3 regions of the Pseudoalteromonas sp. M58 genome follow, and region 3 is predicted to be linked to each of the others. Evidence: predicted binding sites of a transcription regulator. Region 3 holds the regulator's gene; each other region holds the start of a gene.
The links. Region 3 encodes FliA, which starts transcription of late flagellar genes. Its sites were predicted from a motif close to CTAAAGNTNNNNNNNNNNNNGCCGATA; they were not measured.

Region 1 (6,994 bases), 1.6 Mb from region 3:
GCCCGCAATCGCGTTATCTTCAAGGGTTACAATAATATCGTGATCATTAATCAGCTCATTAATTAATGCCGTATCAAGTGGCTTAATAAATCGCATGTTTACTAGAGTGGCATTGAGCTCATCAGTGGCAAGTTGTGCGTTTTCAAGCAAGGTACCAAATGACAATATAGCCACTTTAGTACCTTTTTTAATTACATTCGCTTTACCCATTTCAAGTTGTTGCATAGTGCTTTGAATGTCTGCTGAGCCTGCACTACCACGCGGGTAACGAACAGCAACAGGACAATTAGCTTGATAGCCTGTATAAAGCATATGACGGCATTCGTTAGTATCACTTGGGGCCATAATGACCATATTAGGTATACAGCGCATAAAGCTTAAGTCGTAGGCGCCTTGATGGGTTTCACCATCGGCTCCAACAATACCGGCGCGGTCTATAGCAAATAATACCGGTAGGTTTTGCAGTGCAACGTCGTGAATTAGTTGATCGTACGCGCGTTGTAAAAAGCTAGAATAGATAGCCACAACGGGCTTTAAGCCCTCACAAGCAAAACCTGCAGCAAGAGTAACAGCGTGTTGTTCTGCTATTGCTACGTCAAAGTATTGTTCTGGATACTCTTTAGAAAAACGTACCATGCCTGAACCTTCACGCATAGCTGGCGTGATTGCCATGAGCTTACTGTCTTGCTCGGCCATGTCACAAAGCCAATCACCAAACACATTTGAGAAAGTCGCCGCACCTGGCTTAGATTTTGGTAAGCTTGATGTCGCAGGATCAAATTTTGGTACGCCATGATAACCAATCGGATCGGCTTCGGCAGGCTTGTAACCTTTGCCTTTCTGGGTTTTTATATGTAAAAGCTGTGGGCCTTTTAAGTTACGCATATTGCGCAGCGTATCAACCAACATATTCACATCATGTCCATCAATTGGGCCAATGTAATTTAGACCTAATTCTTCAAAAAAAGTACCCGGGATCATCATCCCTTTAATGTGTTCTTCCATACGGCTGGCAAGCTCTTTTACCGGCGGTACACCAGAGAGCAGCTTTTTACTGCCTTCGCGGATGTTGGTATAAAAGCTACCTGATAAAATACGCGCAAAATGATTGGTTAAGGCACCGACATTTTCAGATATCGACATTTCGTTATCGTTCAAAATGATCAGCATGTCTGATTTAACATCGCCAAGGTGGTTCATTGCTTCAAAGGCCATACCAGCAGTAATTGCGCCATCGCCTATTACCGCGACTGTTTTACGCCCTTTGCCTTCTTTTTGTGCAGCAATAGACATACCTAACGCCGCAGAAATTGACGTACTTGAATGGCCAACACTAAAGGTGTCGTATTCACTTTCATCTCTAAAAGGGAAAGGATGCAATCCGTCTTTTTGGCGAATGGTATGCATTTGATCACGACGGCCAGTCAGTATTTTATGCGGATAAGCTTGATGACCCACATCCCAGACCAAGCGGTCATCGGGTGTGTTGTATACATAATGTAGTGCAACGGTAAGTTCTACGGTTCCTAAACCAGACGCTAAATGGCCGCTACTTTGCGATACCGAATTGAGTAAATAGTCACGCAATTCATGGCTAAATGCAGGAAGCTTATCTTGTGCTAAGTCTCGCAAGTGGGCTGGTTCGTTCACCAAATCAAGTAATGGATACTTGCTGCTATCAAGTGTCATGGTTTTTTATATATCCTTCGCTAATATTAACCCTCCTCAAAACAAACGAGGTTTAAAAGGCGACTTAATATTCAGTAATAATTTTATACTAAGAGTTAATACGTTTTAGCTGTATTTAATGGTCACGTTCAATTAAATAGTTAGCCAATGCCGCTAAATCTGTTGTGTCTGCGTCAATGTTAGCTAATGCCTCATGGGCTTGTTGTATTAAATTTTGTGCTTTTTGCTTAGCGCCTAGCATACCTAATAAAGCGGGGTATGTCGCTTTATTCGCTGCAATATCTGACCCTTGTGGCTTGCCTAAAGTAAGCGTATCGCCCTCAACATCTAAAATATCGTCATGAACTTGAAATGCAAGCCCTATAGCGTATCCAAAAGTTGATAAGTTATCTAAAGTTTGTTGGCTTGTATTAGGAGCGCACAGTGCGCCAAGAGTGATCGCACAATTTATTAGCGCACCGGTTTTAAGTTTATGAATGCGTTCTAACTCATCAACAGTAATAACCTTATCGGTTGCTGCAATATCGCGGCCTTGTCCGGCAACCATACCTTGTAATCCCGATGCATGCGCTAGTGCTGCGATCATTTTTAATTGTGCTTCAGTCGAACATTTAAATGTGTGCTTAGCAATAAGTTCAAATGCTAAAGTTTGCAGTGCATCTCCAGCTAAAATCGCTTGTGCTTCACCGTATACAATATGACATGTAGGGCGACCACGGCGTAAATCATCATCATCCATAGCAGGTAAGTCGTCATGCACTAATGAATAACTATGAATACATTCAATGGCTGCGGCAAGTACATCTAAATCACGCTTGTCAGCACCGAGTATTTTACCTGTGGTGTACACTAAAAACGGGCGCAGTCTTTTACCACCATTCATTACACTGTAATGTGTGGCTTCTTTTATAGTATTGTCGCTTTCAAGAGGTTGTTCAAAATAAAGGTTGAGCGTATTAGCTACATCATCTTGAGCGAGTTTTATTTGTTCTTTTATGCTCACGATTATTCCATATCGTTATCAAACTGAGTAAGCGGTGCTTTTTCGTCATTACCCATTAATATCGACACCTTTTGCTCAGCTTGTTGAAGTTTGCCTGAAGATGCGCTCGCAAGTGCAATACCGCGCTCAAATTGCTTTAAAGACTGTTCAAGCGATAAATCACCTTGTTCCATTTCACTGACAATTGTTGTTAACTCTTCTAGTGCTTGTTCGAAACTTAAATTTTCAGGTTTTTTAGTCGCCATCTTTATTTTCAACTTACATAATAAATTTAGACGCCAATTTTAGGGGGAATGCTAAACTAGGTCAAAGAATGATATTGTTTTTTGATAGATAAATGCTGTTGATTGGGTTTTATTGCGTTTCAACGTTATTTTTTAAAATTATTAATTTTGATTAATTAGATTGATTACCTATGTTGATCTAAAATATAACTAATCTTAATTTTACCGTTTATCATAAAAATCACTTAAGTATTTCAGTATCTTGCCGATAAACAATTAATAACAACGCTTGCGAAGAAAAAATATAAAACCTTTGGAGGGAATGTGGATTTAGCAACCATTATTGGGATCCTTGGCGCAATTGGCTTAATTGTCATGTCCATGTTTATGAGTAGTAGCGGTGAAGTCGCTATGTTTTACAATACCCCTTCTGTGGTTATTGTATTTGGTGGTTCCCTTTTTATCGTTTTATCTAATTTTACCATGTCGCAATTTCTTGGCATTGGTAAAGTATGTGCAAAAGCGTTTATGTTTAAAATTGAGCCTCCTGAAGCATTAATCGAAAAAGCGGTAGAATTAGCTGACTCTGCTCGAAAAGGCGGGTTTTTAGCCTTAGAAGAAGCCGAAATCCCAAATCCTTTTATGCGCAAAGGCGTTGATATGCTAGTAGATGGACATGATGCTGATGTGGTACGTGCAACATTACAAAAAGATATTTCGTTAACCACCACTCGCCATGAAATGGGGGCAACCTTATTTAAATCATTAGGTGATATTGCACCTGCAATGGGGATGATCGGTACGTTGATAGGCTTAGTGGCTATGCTTTCGAACATGGATGACCCCAAAGCTATCGGACCGGCAATGGCGGTTGCGTTGTTAACCACATTATACGGTGCATTTTTAGCAAACGTTGTAGCCATTCCTATTCAGGTAAAACTTGAACTGCGTAAAGACGAAGAGGCCATGAATCAGCGCTTAATTTTAGATGCAGTATTAGGTATTCAAGACGGGCAAAATCCTAAAGTAATTGAAGGGATCTTGAAAAATTATCTAGCTGAATCAAAACGCGCAGTCAATACTGAGGAATAATTATGTCAGATGAAGAGTGCAAATGCCCACCTCCAGGACTTCCTGCGTGGATGGGAACGTTTGCCGATTTAATGTCATTATTAATGTGCTTTTTCGTACTTTTACTCGCATTTTCTGAAATGGATGTACTTAAATTTAAACAAATTGCAGGCTCAATGAAGTTTGCTTTTGGTGTACAAAATAAAATAGAAGTAAAAGACATTCCAAAAGGGACATCTGTTATTGCTATGGAGTTTACGCCGGGTAAACCTGAGCCAACTCCTATAGAAACCATTCAGCAACAAACGGTTGAAATGACCCAACAAATGCTTGAGTTTCAGGCGGGAGATGAAAGCTCCGCAGGTGGACGTCAAGAGCAACGTGGTGAAAAGCGAGGTGGTGAATCAAGTAGTACCTCAGAGGAAGTTGCTGCAGCTACGGCAGTGTCTGCTGCTGATCAAGAGCAAATAAATGACTTAGTTAAAAAAATTGCGCAACAGCTTGAAAAGCAAATTATTGATGGGGCTATTGAGCTTGAATCTTTAGGGCAGCAAATCATAATTCGTATTAGAGAAAATGGCTCGTTTCCATCGGGGAGTGCATTTTTACAACCACAATTTAAACCTATCATTCAAGATATTGGCCGATTACTTAAAGATGTACCCGGTGAAATTACGGTGTCTGGTCATACGGATGATTTTCAGGTTTCCAACGAGCTTTACATTAATAACTGGGATTTATCATCTAAACGCGCAGTTGCGGTAGCGAGTGAATTACAAAAAGTTCCAGGTTTTGATAAAACCAGAATGATGGTGGTAGGGCGTGCAGAAACTAGGCCCTTAGTGCCGAACGATTCCCGCGAAGATCGAAGACGTAACCGCCGTGTAGAAATATCAATTTTACAAGGCAAGGCAAAAGAGTCAGCGCCAATTGATGTAAGATAGAATGACTTGGCTATGTACCTTTTTTAGCATAGAATGCAACATTCTTAACAAATGTAATGGGGCGAATATGTTGACTAAGTATTGTAGTATGCCTGGTAACGGCGATGGAACTGATGAAGATACAAAAGTTAAGTAAGGTTATTTAGTTTGCCTGAATGGTTTTTGTATTTTGTAAGTATATTAAGCAAAAGCTGGGTTCTTATTTTGAGTCCGGCTATTTTTATATTCTTTATCCTCAAAGATTATTTAGCTCTTAGGTTCGTTGTTATTACTGCCGCTTTTTTCTTATTTGGCACTGTGACCTACTCAAGTTTAATGGCGTTTGATGATGGTATTTATATATACCGTTACCTTGTATGGGCATTAACAGATATTACTTGGATGGCACTTATTGCTTATTGGGGTCTTAAAGATAAAGTGCATTTGTGGCAATGTGTACTTGGGCAGCTTATTGTTATTGGTGCACCCATTCTTCAATTATTTCGCTTAGTTGACCGACACCTTTGGGATTTATCTTATAGCACTGTGATGTATCAAACATTTATGCCTTTAATAAATATTGCCACTGTTGTTGTCTGCTACCTGCCTCTTTTATATCTTTTTGTTAATAAGCGAAATAAAGCTTTAAGTTAGAAACTATAAAAATATCCCCAGTTTTAAACTGATATGCTAAACTACTGTTTATATGAACAGTGTTAGGGTGTGGTTATGAAACTTTATATTGCTGAAAAACCTTCATTAGGACGCGCTATTGCAGATGCGCTTCCAAAACCTCATAAAAAACACGATGGTTATATTGAAGTGGCGAATGGTGATTGTGTGTCTTGGTGCATAGGCCATTTGCTCGAGCAAGCAGAACCTGATGACTATGACGAACGTTTTAAAAAATGGCAATTTGAGCATTTACCTATTGTGCCTGAACACTGGCAATTAAAAGCTAAAACAAAAACCCGTAAGCAGCTTACCATTTTAAAAAAATTAATTAAGCAGGCAACAACACTCGTACATGCTGGCGATCCTGATCGTGAGGGTCAGCTACTGGTTGATGAAGTAATCGAGCAAACAAAAATTAGTCAAACCAAAAAGCAAAGTATTCAACGCTTATTGATTAGTGATTTAAACTTAACTGCGGTAAAAAAATCACTCAACTCTATGCGGGCTAACCGTGATTTTATCCCTTTAAGTGTATCTGCTTTAGCGCGGTCTCGTGCTGATTGGTTGTTTGGTATGAATTTAACGCGAGCTTATACGCTAGCTGGGCAAAAAGCGGGCTTTGGTAATGTGTTGTCGGTTGGGCGAGTACAAACACCTATTTTAGGTTTAGTTGTAAATCGTGATAATGAAATCGCAAATTTTGTATCCAAACCATTTTATGAAGTACTTGCTCATCTTGTTACACCTGAGCAGCAATCATTTACTGCTAAGTGGATACCGAGTAAAGCGTGCGAACCATATCAAGATGAAGAGGGCAGAGTACTTAATAAAGCCTTAGCCGAAAATGTGACTTCACGCATTGCTAATCAGCCCGCAAATGTAACAGCGCTTGAGCAAAAGCAAAAAAAACAAGCCGCGCCGCTTCCTTATAACTTATCTGCTTTACAAATAGATGCTGCTAAAGCTTTTGGGATGCCAGCACAAAAAGTACTCGATATTTGCCAAGTTTTATATGAACGTCATAAATTAATTACCTACCCACGCTCAGATAACCGTTACTTACCGAGAGAGCATCACCAAGATGCACCTGCTATTTTAAAAGCGATAGCCGTAAATGGTGGGCAGTCAGTAGAGCTGGTAAATGAGGCAAATGCAAAACAACGTAGTAAATGTTTTAATGATGCAAAAGTGGCCGCTCATCACGCCATTGTGCCGACAGCTAAACAGTTAAAAAGTGTGAGTTTAGCCAATGATGAAGCAAAAATTTATCAGTTAATAAGTCGACACTATTTAATTCAGTTTTATCCCGACTACATTTACAACGAAAGTAAAGTAGAGGTAACCATAGCCGGTGGTTTATTTAAAGCAAGTGCAAAGCAAGATGTAAGCTTAGGTTTTAAATTGCTCAT
Region 2 (6,994 bases), 650 kb from region 3:
CCAGGCGGTCTACTTAATGCGTTAGCTTTGAAAAACAGAACCGAGGTTCCGAGCTTCTAGTAGACATCGTTTACGGCGTGGACTACCAGGGTATCTAATCCTGTTTGCTCCCCACGCTTTCGTACATGAGCGTCAGTGTTGACCCAGGTGGCTGCCTTCGCCATCGGTATTCCTTCAGATCTCTACGCATTTCACCGCTACACCTGAAATTCTACCACCCTCTATCACACTCTAGTTTGCCAGTTCGAAATGCAGTTCCCAGGTTGAGCCCGGGGCTTTCACATCTCGCTTAACAAACCGCCTGCGTACGCTTTACGCCCAGTAATTCCGATTAACGCTCGCACCCTCCGTATTACCGCGGCTGCTGGCACGGAGTTAGCCGGTGCTTCTTCTGTCAGTAACGTCACAGCTAGCAGGTATTAACTACTAACCTTTCCTCCTGACTGAAAGTGCTTTACAACCCGAAGGCCTTCTTCACACACGCGGCATGGCTGCATCAGGCTTGCGCCCATTGTGCAATATTCCCCACTGCTGCCTCCCGTAGGAGTCTGGGCCGTGTCTCAGTCCCAGTGTGGCTGATCATCCTCTCAAACCAGCTAGGGATCGTCGCCTTGGTGAGCCATTACCTCACCAACTAGCTAATCCCACTTGGGCCAATCTAAAGGCGAGAGCCGAAGCCCCTTTGGTCCGTAGACATTATGCGGTATTAGCAGTCGTTTCCAACTGTTGTCCCCCACCTCAAGGCATGTTCCCAAGCATTACTCACCCGTCCGCCGCTCGTCAGCAAAGTAGCAAGCTACTTTCTGTTACCGCTCGACTTGCATGTGTTAGGCCTGCCGCCAGCGTTCAATCTGAGCCATGATCAAACTCTTCAATTAAAAAGTTTTTTGTCTTTCGACAGCTCAATGAATTCTGAATTTATTTAATATCTTTCGATATTGAATTGACTGTGCTGAATAATTACCGAAGTAACTATTCTGTTGGTCACTCAGTTTCAATTGAGACTCTAAATTTGTTTGCCTCACTACCTAAGTAGCTTGGCTGTTAGAACTCAATCTGTACGAGTGCCCACACAGATGATTGCTTTATATTGTTAAAGAACGTTGCGACGTTGTCGCTAGGGATGCGTATAATACATCCTTTATTTTTCGAGTCAACACTTAATTTTAAACTTTCTTGCGATGATTTAAACTTAAGTTTTACTTAACTCTCTGAGTAGCTCATGCCTCGCTATGCGTTGGCGTTCCCCGTCTCAGTGGGGTCGCATTATAGGGAGATCCGAAAACAGATCAACCTTTTTTTTAGATCTTTTTACCGTTTGCTCAAGTTTCAAACAAACGAGGCTAAAATAGTAAAGAAACGCCTTACTATCGGTTGTTTTTTACACTCTTATTAACTATTTGCTATAAATTTCATTGCTATGTTCAATTAAGACGTTAAGATAGCAAGTTCACAATGTTAAATTAATGTTTATTTCCTGTTTATTGGTAGATCAAAAATGAAATTACCCGATCAAAAATCTTTTATCTTCGCAGTTATTCTTGCTGTTGTTGGTTTTGTTATCGTTAAGTTTGCGCTTGCAAGCCTAGCATTAGACCCTGCACTTCTATTCGGTGCCGGTTTATTAATTGGTGGACTTGTTATTGCTGCAATGTCATCAGTAAGTACAGAAGAAGCCGAAGTAAAAACAAAAACACTTTATGTTGGCAATCTTCCTTATCGTGCAAATGAAGGTGTAGTTCGTACTTTATTTGAAGAGCAAGGCAAAGTATTTAACGTTCGTTTGTTAAAAGATAAGAATACTGGCAAGCGTCGCGGTTTTGGCTTTGTTGAAATGGCACAAGCAGATGCTGATAATGCAATTGCTAAGCTAAACGATAGTGAGTTCCAACAACGTACTTTGAAAGTACGTGAAGCAAAACAAAAACAAGAAGATGATTCTAACTCTTATCGTTCAGAGTCGGATCAAACAGTGTAACTTGCTTAACCGCTAGTTTATCACTACATACATCAGCCGTTGCATAATAGTGCAGCGGCTTTTTTATGCCTGCTTGATTATCACTTAATTTGAGTAAAGAACTAACTCGCTTAGCAATGGCCGCACCAGAGTCTAATAACTGTACTTGCGTATTAAAGTAATCACTAATTGGTTTAGCTAAAATAGGAAAGTGAGTACAGCCTAATACCAGTACATCGATATCTTTATTAATATTTAATCGGTCTAACTCAGTGTGCAACTTATCGATATCTAAGTGCTGGGTAAAAAAGAGAGTCTCTGCCAAAGTAACCAGTTCAACACTACTATATAAACTTGTGGTTATCGATGAGGCATGTTCTTTTATAAGTGCATCAGTATACGGGCTTGATACCGTTGCGGGAGTTGCCAATAAACCTATATGCTTTGATTGCGTTAATTGCGCTGCAGGTTTAATTGCAGGTACTACCCCAACAATAGGAATATCGGTAATTTGACGTACCGAACTTAACGCTGATGTTGAGGCGGTATTGCAGGCTATAACAATTAAGTCGACATTTAGTGACTCATCTTTAATAAATTGAATCAATCCACATAGGCGATGAATGATGGTTTGTTGCGATTGCGCACCATATGGCAATAATGCGTTATCCATAAAGTAGCTGTATTGAGCATGAGGAATGCTTTGCTGAATATGCTCAAGCACGGTGGTTCCACCTATACCTGAATCAAATACCATGATGTGCGCTGACAAACTACCATTCCTACTCTTTACTAAGAACGGCAGTTTGCCATGTGGCTTTTATAAAAGAAAGTAGTTTTACTCAGTGCCTAGCATCGCAGTATCGGCGTTTAGTTTATCTAAGTTTTCAAACATGGTGTTAGTGTAATCAACCAGTTTATCTATTTCTTGTTGATCTTGATTTAGCCATTGAATGATACCTGATAGCTGACTTTCTAATCCTAGGGCTTGCGCTTTAGAGTAAGCCGATTTTAGATCATCATTAAAAGGGGCAACAGTTTCGGCAATGGCTTTTTCTGATGTTGGCTTAATTTGTTCATACTCTTTAATGGCAGCAACGGTTTTGCTTTGACGTAAGTCCATTGAGAATGCCACCAGCTGTTCATTCCCTAAACTGAGTTCTTGGGCTTGTTCAAATGCTTTGTCTAAATCGCCACTGAAAAAGGTTTTACTGACATCTTGTAACTCTGCCATTAAATCATTTATGGCTTGCTGCTCGTCTTCATTAAGCTCACCGTTTACTGACATCGAGAAAGAGAGCTCACGGGATTCAGAAAATTGCGAACTAAATGATTGTGAATCATCTGTTTTTTGATAGCGACTAGATGATTGCGATTGATAAGCATCTGCAAAGCTAATACTCACCTCATCACCTTCTGCTGTGGTGAATGTGTAATCAGCACTATTGCTTAAACTTACATATTGCGCCTGACTAACAGTTACGCTTGCAGGTTGTGGGTTAAATAAGTTCTGCTCAAATTTGTCGAGACCACTAAAGATACCCTCTTTAGATTTATCAATACCCTCTTCAAGTTCTTGATTAAATACGCCCATGCCTTTTAATTCATCCACAGCCTCATCAACACCCGTCTGCACTCCTTTACGTGCCTGATTTAGCATATCTTGTAGTTTGTCGTTATCGGCACCATTGGCTTTGGCTTTTTTTACCGAGCTTGTAACAAAGTCTAAAACATTTTTTACGACTTCATTAAAATCAAACAGTGGTTTGTCTTTTTTGGTTTCAGCGACCGGCAAACCTAATTCTTTTGCCATTTTGTCACCTAATACGGCAGCAGCCAGCTCTTTTCCTCGTTGCTGATAACTGGTTGGTGGCGAGTCTATTTTAGGCTGTGGCATTGCTTGTTTAGTATTGTATTTATTAGCATTACTGTTTGGAACAAAACTAAAGTTACCTATTTTCATGAGAAGACTCCTATTTAGACTTACCCTAATATCGGCCAAGTAAGCCTATACTGTAGTAAAATGCTCAAAAAAAGCTCACTATATTTGATCAAAACTAGACAAATACGCTTCGCTCCCTACAATAGCGCCGATAAACAGATCTCAACGATAAGGTTATACCGTTAATGGCAGTTATAAATATAGATACCACGCAGTACGATGCACAATTAAATGAAAAAGAGCAGCGTATTACAGAGCAATTTCAACGTTTTGGTGTAAAACAGTTAGAAGTATTTAGCTCTGAGCCCATTAACTACCGCCAACGTGCAGAATTTAGAGTATGGCACGATGGTGACGATCTGTTTCATATTATGTTTGATCAACAAACAAAAGATAAAATACGTGTTGATACCTTTGACCCTGCAGCTCCTTTAGTAGGTGAAATTATGCAGGTGATGATTGATAATTTAAAAGACTGCGAAGTACTACGTCGTAAGCTATTTCAAATAGATTATTTATCAACCCTCAGTGGTGAAATTTTAGTGAGCTTGCTTTATCACAAGCCACTTGATGAACACTGGTTAACTGAGATCAATGCCTTAAAGGAAAAGCTAAGCAGCCAATACAAAATTGACTTTATTGGCCGTGCACGTAAGCAAAAAGAAAAATTGGGCGATGACTTTGTTACTGAGCGCTTAATGGTGAATGGCCAAGAGCTAATCTATCAGCAGGTAGAAAATAGCTTTACTCAGCCTAATGCGAAGGTAAATATTAAGATGTTAGAGTGGGCACAAGAGTTATGTAAACCACTAAACAATGATTTACTAGAGCTGTATTGTGGTAACGGAAACTTTTCAATTGCACTTGCGGGCTCATTTAATAAAGTGCTGGCAACAGAAATATCAAAATCGTCTGTGCATTCAGCGCAATATAATATTGCTCAAAACAAAGTAACTAACTTAGATATTATTCGCATGTCGAGCGAAGAGTTTACTCAGGCAATGAAAGGCGAGCGTACTTTCTCTCGCTTAGATGGTATTGACCTTAGTAGTTACAACTGCCAAACCATTCTAGTCGACCCACCTCGTGCCGGCATGGATACCCTAACGTGTGATTTAGTGGCTAACTATGAGAATATTATTTATATCTCATGTAACCCAGATACGTTAGAGCGTGACCTTGATCACTTATGCCAAACCCATGAGGTTAAGCGCTTTGCAATATTTGATCAATTCCCATACACACACCATATTGAATCTGGTGTATTTTTACAGAAAAAATAAAATCCAATACTATAATGCCAGCGCCTTGATAAGTGCTGGTATTTGCTCTTCACTAAATACTTTAACTTGATGCTTTACCAATAACTTAGCGGTCAGCCCCATGCCTTTTACTTTCACCCCACTATGGCTTCCATCATAAATTGTATTACGGCCACACGAAGGACTAGACTCTTTTAGTAAAGCAAAGCGAATATTATGCTTATTACAAAGGGCTAATGCTTTATTAGCGCCAGCTTCAAATGCACTTGTTACATCCTCGGCAGTATTTGTAATAACTCGATTTTGCTTTATCTCAGCGGGCGCTCTAGGCACGAGTAAGCCACCAGCAATCTCAGGACAAAATACGATTAATCTATTTTGCTTTTGCCACAAATTAAGTTGAGGGTGCAATATTGTTTGGCCTTTACCATCATAACGAACTGGCAAACCTAACAAACAACTTGAGATTAAAATTTTTTCCATAATGAATTTTCTTCTCCAAATAAAAAAGCTCCTTTCGGAGCTTTTTTATTTAACCAAACTACTTATTTATTTGCTAAGTAATTAATGAGTGCGCTTACATCTTCTGGCGATGAAATGCCTGACTCACCACCTAAGTTAAGCTTGTATTTACCATTAACGATAAACGTAGGAACGCCACGAAGTGCCCCTTTGCCTTTAAAGTAATCTTGGTCACGTTTCATTTTAGAGCTAAGTGTACGTACCGAGAAGCTTTCAAATAATTTATCAAATTTGTCGCCATCTACACCTTGCGCTAAAAATACATCTTTTACATCTGCAAGCTCATTAAAACGAGCACGCTTTGCGTGAATGTGGTCAAACATCGCTGAAATAATTTTATCTTTTTGCGGTAGTACTTCAGCAGTAGCTAGTGCTTGGCTGATCATGGTTTGATGTTCTGGGTCACGAACGCCCACGAAATCCACATGGCTTTTCTTAAACTTTACGTTTTTGTCTAGCTTAGGTTTGATCTCGGCCAGCAGTGGTTCCATGTTATTACATGCAGGACAGTAAAAAGAGAAAAACTCTTTTACTTCTGGTTTTCTGGTTGCACGATCAGAGACGACATCGTAATGCACGCCCTCTTCGTAAGTGGCAGCAAAACTGGTTGCAGCTAAAGGGAGTAATACAGCAAGTAACCCTGCTTTAACTAATTTGATCATTATTGTGGTGCTCCAAAAATTATAGTTTTAGTAAAAAGCTAATTAACTCATCAAGTTCTTGTTGGCTCTTGATTGTATTAATATTGATTTTGTATTTGTCATTTACGATAAATGTAGGCACGCCAGTTAATGCACCAAGTTCAGAATATTTATTCTGTTTATCTTGCATGGCACGTTCAGCTGCTATGATAGGCAAACTGGCGATGTCGTTATCAAATGTCGTGTTATCAATTGCATTAAGCTCTAATAACTTTTTAACGTCTTTAATTTCAGTTAATGGCGCACGTTGTATATGAATGCTTTTAAAAATTTGCGCTGTTACCGCTTCAGCTTGACCGTGTTTCTTTGCGATTAAGTAAGCAAAGCTTAAATTACTTTGAGCTTGTGGTGAAACGCCTCCCAAAAAGTTGACATGATTTTTTACAAATTCAGCCCCTTCAGGTAAGTTTTCTGCAATCCCTTTGGCTACCGGCTCAAATTTAAAACAATGTGGGCAATAGAAAGAGAAAAACTCGGTTACATTCGGGGTTTTACTTTTTTCAACATCAATTACAGTGTATTGATTACCCGCTTCAAAGTTAGCAGCTAATGCTGCAAAAGGTAAACATAGGATCAGTAAACTTAGTTTTAATTTTTTAAGCATGAATAT
Region 3 (6,994 bases):
GGTTTGAATTATGAAAATTAAACGTTTTTTTGCTAAAGACATGCGCACTGCACTAAAAGAAGTAAAAGAAGAGTTGGGTGTTGATGCGGTTATTATGTCAAATAAAAAACTAGCTAATGGCGTTGAAATTGTTGCTGCAGTTGATTACGACAAAGCAGCGACAAAACCGCCAGAGCAGCCTCAAAGCCAACCCGCTGCAAGAGCTTCATTTGCACATACTGAGCAAAGTTCACATAATTTTGTTAAACCAGAACCGCAACGCGCTCAACCTAAGCCACAAGCAAAGGTTGCAGATAGCTTACAAGCCTTACTAGAGCGTCAGTCTCCACGTCCTCGTTCAGCAGAGCTTGCTTCAATGTTTTCACACTCTGGCATTGACACTTCTGGCCACTATCAAGAACAAGAGCCTGTGCAATCACGACCTAAAAATATGTTTGAACGTGAACAAAGCGCGCCAGTGCGTCCTCGCACCCAAGCCGATAGCTTAGGTTTTGACGATTTAGACAGTGGCTTTGACGATTTAGATTCACCCAGCGCACCGCGTCAGCAAACAATGCATAAAGAATCCAGTGACATCAGCACAATGCGTGAAGAAATGAACGCAATTCGTCAACTATTAGAGCACCAAGTATCAGGTTTAATGCAGCAAGATATGGCACGTCGCGACCCGACCCGTGCATGTATGATTGACCGCTTAGTCGGTATGGGGATAGAGAAAAATGTTGCTGAGCAAATGGCATGTTTTGTACCAGATGATGTGTCTCGCCAACAAGGCTGGAAAGCTTTATTGAACATGGTTGAAGATCAAATGCAAACCACGAACAACGAAATACTTCGCCAAGGCGGTGTTTTTGCGTTAGTCGGACCTACTGGCGTGGGTAAAACCACCACAGTTGCAAAACTGGCAGCATTGGGTGCACAAAAATACGGTGCCGATAAAGTAGCGCTTATTACTACCGATACCTACCGTATTGGTGCTTATGAGCAGCTAGCAACGTATGGTCGTATTATAGGTTGTGGCGTTAAACAAGTTAAAGATGCAAATGAATTAGCAGAAGTTTTATACCATTTACGAAATAAACGTCTAGTCTTAATTGATACAGCGGGAATGAGTCAACGTGATTTACGCTTAACCGAGCAGTTAAACACCTTGATGCGTAATCAGCGTGTTGATATACGTAGTTATTTAGTATTAAGTGCGACGGCGCAAATTAATGTATTACAAGAAACAGTAAGGCACTTTAAAAAAGTACAGCTAAGCGGATGTATTTTTACTAAACTTGATGAGTCATTGAGTTTAGGTGAGATTATTAGTATTGCGATTCAAAATCGTCTCCCAATAGGGTATCTTACTAACGGTCAGCGAGTACCAGAAGATATTAGAGTGGCAAATGCCGAAAAACTAGTAAAAAAAGCTGAGCAATTGTATTTAAAAAGAATAAAAGCACAACAATCACGACACCAATCAGTGGCGTCGAGCACAGTAGAGATGTATGATTAACACAGTTTTAGATCAAGCAAGCGGCCTTCGCAAAATGAGCAAGAATAATAATAACGGCGTAAAAGTTATCGCTGTCACCGGCGGCAAAGGTGGAGTGGGTAAAACGAACGTATCCCTTAACACGGCAATCGCGTTAGGCCAACAAGGCAAACGTGTGCTTGTACTAGATGCTGATTTAGGATTAGCGAATTGTGATGTGATGCTTGGACTGCGCGTTGAGCGTAATTTATCTCATGTTTTATCGGGCGAATGTGAACTTGATGATATTTTAGTCGAAGGTCCCGCAGGCATAAAAATAGTGCCTGCAACATCGGGTTCGCAAAGTATGGTTGAGTTATCACCCTCAGAGCACGCTGGACTTATTCGTGCATTTAGTGAACTTAACACCGACTTTGATATTTTAATTGTTGATACCGCTGCGGGTATTTCCGATATGGTGCTGAGTTTTTCTCGCGCAGCGCAAGATGTGGTTGTGGTGGTATGTGATGAGCCTACATCAATTACCGATGCCTATGCTTTAATTAAAGTACTTAGCCGTGAGCACGGCGTTTATAAATTTAAAATTGTTGCCAATATGGTGCGTAGTTTACGCGAAGGGCAGGAATTGTTTGCAAAACTTTCAAAGGTTACCGACCGATTTTTAGATATATCAATGGAGTTGGTTGCAACGGTTCCATATGATGAAAATATGCGCAAATCAACGCGCCGCCAAAAAGTAATTGTTGAGGTTTTTCCTGGGTCGCCTGCTGCAATTGCTTTTAAAACACTGGCTACAAAAATTGCTAAGTGGCCAACACCTAGTCAAGCCTCGGGTCATTTAGAGTTTTTCATTGAGAAACTAGTTAGTAACTAACAATGACAATACCGGTGAATAGAGCTATGGGATATCAGTCAACACAGAATTTAAATATGATTGTTGAAAAGCATGCCTCATTAGTCAAGAAAGTGGCGTGCCATTTAATTGCTCGTTTACCGGCCAGTGTGCAGCTAGATGATTTAATTCAATCGGGTATGATTGGTTTAATTGAAGCTTCAAAAAACTTTGATGCAAGCAAAGGCGCAAGCTTTGAAACCTTTGCCGGTATTCGTATTCGTGGTGCGATGATAGACGAAATGCGCCGAGGCGATTGGGTTCCACGTTCAGTTCACAGAAAAAGCCGTTTGGTTGCAGAGACTATTGTTGCGCTTGAGAACAGTTTAAACCGTGAACCTAAAGATAGTGAAGTTGCTGAAAAACTTGAAATTTCGCTAAATGAGTACCATCATATTTTAAACGATGTAAATGTAAGCAAAGTGTTAGGCATTGAAGACCTTGGTATAGATGATGATGTGATTACACCTCATGGCCAAGATTTAGCACTAGACAAACCGTTCAATAATGTTAAAAATGAACGGTTTAATGAGTCTTTACTCAGTGCAATAAAGTCGTTACCGGAAAAAGATGCAATGGTGCTTTCTTTGTACTATAACGATGAGATGAATTTAAAAGAAATTGGGCATATACTCGATGTAAGTGAATCGCGTGTAAGTCAGATACATGGTCAGGCGATGATTAAGCTTAAAGCAAAAATCAATGACTGGATAAACTAGAAGTAAGTAAATAAAGGTTCAGGCCTCACTGGAGGATGTTTTGGATAAAAACATTAAAATTCTTGTTGTTGATGATTTCTCAACAATGAGACGTATTATTAAAAACCTGTTGCGCGATTTAGGTTTTACCAATGTTCAAGAAGCAGATGACGGGTCAACTGCTTTGCCTATGTTGCAAAATCAAGCGTTTGATTTTGTTGTAACAGATTGGAATATGCCAGGCATGCAAGGTATTGATCTTTTGAGGGCAATTCGAGCTGATGAAAAATTAAAGCATATTCCTGTTTTAATGGTTACAGCAGAAGCTAAAAAAGAACAAATAATTGCTGCGGCCCAAGCAGGTGTTAATGGTTATATTGTTAAACCATTCACTGCAGGTACATTGAAAACTAAATTAGAAAAAGTGTTCGAACGCTTAGGTTAATGAGAGGGAGAGGCTTATGTCAGCACCTGCTGCGCCTCAGATTACTTTAGAACAAGCTCGCCAGTTAGTTGTTTTTTTAGAAAATGGTGAGCAAGATAAAGCGAATCAGTTAATTTTAGAAACAGCTTCACAAGAGCAATCACAGTTATTTGCTGAGGTGGGTAAGTTGACGCGTCAACTGCACGAAGCTTTAAAAAGTTTCGAGTTAGACACGCGTTTAACAGACATTACCACTGATGCCATCCCTGACGCAAAAAAACGCCTTAACTATGTCATGGAAATGACAGAAAACGCAGCCAATAAGACAATGGATGCGGTAGAAGCAAGCTTACCATTAGCACAAGAAATCGCTGACGAAATAGCTGATATCAAGCCAACGTGGGATCGTTTAATGAACCGCGAAATAGAGCTTGGTGAGTTTAAATCACTTTGTCATAGTATTGATAAGTTTATGAGCAGTTCTCATCACAAAACCGATGAGTTACAAATGCTGATGACTAATGTGCTGATGGCTCAAGACTATCAAGATTTAACCGGTCAGGTTATTCGCCGTGTTATTGAACTTGTCCGTGAAGTTGAAGAAAGTTTAATTCACCTGTTAACTGCATTTGCAGCGCAAGGTGGTGAGGTTGAACCAACTGAACAACCAGAAAAAATAGAAGATCCCATTGTTGCACAAACACTAGCAGGTCCCGAAGGGCCTATTATTGATAAAGAAACGCGTAATGATGTTGTATCTGATCAAGATGAAGTTGATGATCTATTATCAAGTTTGGGCTTCTAATAGGAGAGTACTGCATGAGCTTTGAAGTCGATGAAGATATTTTACAAGACTTTTTAGTAGAGGCCGGAGAAATCCTTGAGCTTTTATCTGAACAGTTAGTAGAACTGGAAAACAACCCAGATGATACTGAGCTACTAAACGCAATATTTCGCGGTTTCCACACTGTAAAGGGTGGCGCTGGCTTTTTGGCTATGACAGAGCTTGTTGATGCATGTCATGGTGCTGAAAATGTGTTTGATTTACTGCGCCAAGGTGTAAGAACAGTTAACTCTGAATTAATGGATGTGATTTTACAAGCACTGGATACCATTAATGAAATGTTTGCCACGATTAAAAATCGTGACCAGCCAGAGCCTGCTGATCCAGAATTACTTGCAGTACTTCACAAACTTGGACAGCCACCGACAGCAGAAGAGCTTGCCGGCGATTCTGTGGTTGAAGATATAGCTCCTGTCGAAACCCCATCGGTAGAGCCCGAACCAGTTGCAGAGCAACCGAGCAACGATGCTGAAGAAGACCCGTTTGCTTTTGATGAATTATTTAGCGGTTCAGATAGCAGCAGTACTGAGTCTCAGATTGATGAAATAACCGAAGACGAATTCGAAAGCCTACTTGATGAACTTCATGGAAAAGGGCAAGCCCCACAAGAAAAACAATCATCATCAAGTGACAATGATGTCAGTGGTGATATAACTGACGATGAGTTTGACAGCTTATTGGATGAACTTCATGGTGTAGGCAGCTTTGGCGAAGTGAGCCAAGCAACCGCAAGTACACCACAACAAACACCATCAGCCCCTGTGGCTCCACCAAGTAACGAGCAAAGCTCGGGCGATGATGAAATAAGTGACGACGAGTTTGAAGCGTTACTTGATGAACTTCATGGTAAAGGTGCACCTAAGTCGATAGAAACACCGGCTCCTGTAAGTAAACCAGAACCAGTGGCAGCTAAAAAGCCAGAACCAGTTGCTGCAGCTAAGCCACAGCCTAAACCAGAGCCAGCTAAGCCGGCTCCTGCGGCACAAGCAGCTAAAGCTGCGCCGCCTAAAAAAGCAGCGCCTCCACCGGCAGAAACAACAGTACGTGTTGATACCAAACGCCTAGACCAAATAATGAACATGGTGGGCGAGTTAGTACTTGTGCGAAATCGCTTAGTGAGTTTGGCGACTAATTCTGATAGCGAGGCTATGGGTAAAGCTATTTCCAACTTAGATGTTGTGACTGCTGATATCCAAGGTGCAGTAATGCAAACACGAATGCAGCCAATTAAAAAAGTATTTGGCCGTTTTCCTCGTGTTGTACGTGACTTAGCACGAACACTTAAAAAAGATATTAATTTATTACTTGTCGGTGAAGACACCGATTTAGATAAAAATTTAGTGGAAGCATTGGCCGATCCATTGGTGCATTTGGTTCGCAACTCGGTCGACCATGGTATTGAAATGCCCGATATTCGTGAAGCATCGGGTAAACCTAGAACAGGTACGGTGACTTTATCAGCTTCGCAACAGGGTGATCATATTCTACTTACCATCCAAGATGATGGTGCCGGTATGGATGCTGAAAAGCTTAAAAAGATTGCGATTAGTAAAGGGGTGCTTGATCACGACCAAGCGAGTCGTCTTTCTGATACTGAAGCTTATAACCTTATTTTTGCACCTGGGTTTTCAACCAAAGAAGAAATCTCAGATATTTCTGGCCGTGGTGTTGGTATGGATGTGGTTAAAACAAAAATCACTCAGCTCAATGGCTCGGTTAACATAAAATCAGAAATGGGCGTAGGGACTACTTTAGAAATCAAAGTTCCACTAACACTTGCGATATTGCCTACCTTAATGGTGGTGGTGGGAGAGCAAACCTTTGCCTTGCCGCTAGCGGGTGTAAGTGAAATATTCCACTTAGATTTAACAAAAACTAATGTGGTTGATGGCCAGCTAACGATTATTGTTCGTAAAAAGTCGATTCCATTATTCTACCTTGAACATTGGCTTATAAAAGGCGCTGATAGAGGTCAGCGAAAAGCACAAGGGCATGTCGTTATTGTGCAAATAGGGACTCAAAAAGTAGGGTTCGTTGTTGATTCACTAATAGGTCAAGAAGAAGTGGTGATCAAGCCTCTAGATGCATTATTGCAAGGTACGCCGGGTATGGCGGGTGCGACTATTACCTCTGATGGTGGAATTGCACTGATATTAGATGTACCGAGTATGCTAAAGCATTACGCTGGATAATAAAAAGTAGGTATAAACTTTATGCCTACCCATTCATTGAATAAGAGAGCGAAATGGCTGTTAAAGTTTTAGTAGTTGATGATTCAAGCTTTTTTCGCCGCAGAGTGAGTGAAATTCTTGAACAAGACAGCGGCATTGAGGTAATAGGCTTTGCTGTAAATGGCCGAGAGGCCGTCGAAAAAACAGCTCAGTTACGTCCTGATGTTATCACCATGGATGTTGAAATGCCGGTGCTGGATGGTATTAGTGCTGTGAAAGAGATCATGGCGAGTAATCCAACACCTATTTTAATGTTTTCATCGTTAACACGAGCAGGGGCATCTGCCACTTTGGATGCGCTTGATGCTGGGGCGATGGACTTTTTACCTAAAAAGTTTGAAGATATTGCTCGCAATAACGATGATGCAATTAAGTTATTGCAAAATAAGGTTAAGGAAATAGGCCGCCAGCGTATTGGAAGAATT

Region 1: a site for FliA is predicted at 3,161-3,187, ahead of pomA (flagellar motor protein PomA). Genes of this name have one in related genera too.
Region 2: a site for FliA is predicted at 3,950-3,976, ahead of AAGD16_RS14020 (DUF5610 domain-containing protein). Genes of this name have one in related genera too.

What each region holds. Positions count from the first base shown of each region.
Region 1 is NZ_CP152390.1:789,935-796,928, forward strand. It holds gene dxs (1-deoxy-D-xylulose-5-phosphate synthase) at 1-1,689, opposite strand, end outside; gene ispA ((2E,6E)-farnesyl diphosphate synthase) at 1,805-2,692, opposite strand; gene xseB (exodeoxyribonuclease VII small subunit) at 2,695-2,937, opposite strand; gene pomA (flagellar motor protein PomA) at 3,241-4,008, shown strand; gene AAGD16_RS03665 (flagellar motor protein MotB) at 4,011-4,931, shown strand; gene AAGD16_RS03670 (hypothetical protein) at 5,079-5,564, shown strand; gene AAGD16_RS03675 (DNA topoisomerase III) at 5,640-6,994, shown strand, end outside.
Region 2 is NZ_CP152390.1:3,052,177-3,059,170, forward strand. It holds rRNA gene AAGD16_RS14005 (16S ribosomal RNA) at 1-878, opposite strand, end outside; gene AAGD16_RS14010 (RNA-binding protein) at 1,499-1,978, shown strand; gene murI (glutamate racemase) at 1,941-2,729, opposite strand; gene AAGD16_RS14020 (DUF5610 domain-containing protein) at 2,796-3,920, opposite strand; gene trmA (tRNA (uridine(54)-C5)-methyltransferase TrmA) at 4,085-5,182, shown strand; gene AAGD16_RS14030 (DUF523 domain-containing protein) at 5,192-5,644, opposite strand; gene AAGD16_RS14035 (thiol:disulfide interchange protein DsbA/DsbL) at 5,707-6,345, opposite strand; gene AAGD16_RS14040 (thiol:disulfide interchange protein DsbA/DsbL) at 6,365-6,988, opposite strand.
Region 3 is NZ_CP152390.1:2,397,187-2,404,180, reverse strand. It holds gene flhF (flagellar biosynthesis protein FlhF) at 11-1,501, shown strand; gene AAGD16_RS11140 (MinD/ParA family protein) at 1,494-2,354, shown strand; gene AAGD16_RS11135 (RNA polymerase sigma factor FliA) at 2,381-3,091, shown strand; gene cheY (chemotaxis response regulator CheY) at 3,132-3,515, shown strand; gene AAGD16_RS11125 (protein phosphatase CheZ) at 3,532-4,299, shown strand; gene AAGD16_RS11120 (chemotaxis protein CheA) at 4,314-6,530, shown strand; gene AAGD16_RS11115 (chemotaxis response regulator protein-glutamate methylesterase) at 6,584-6,994, shown strand, end outside.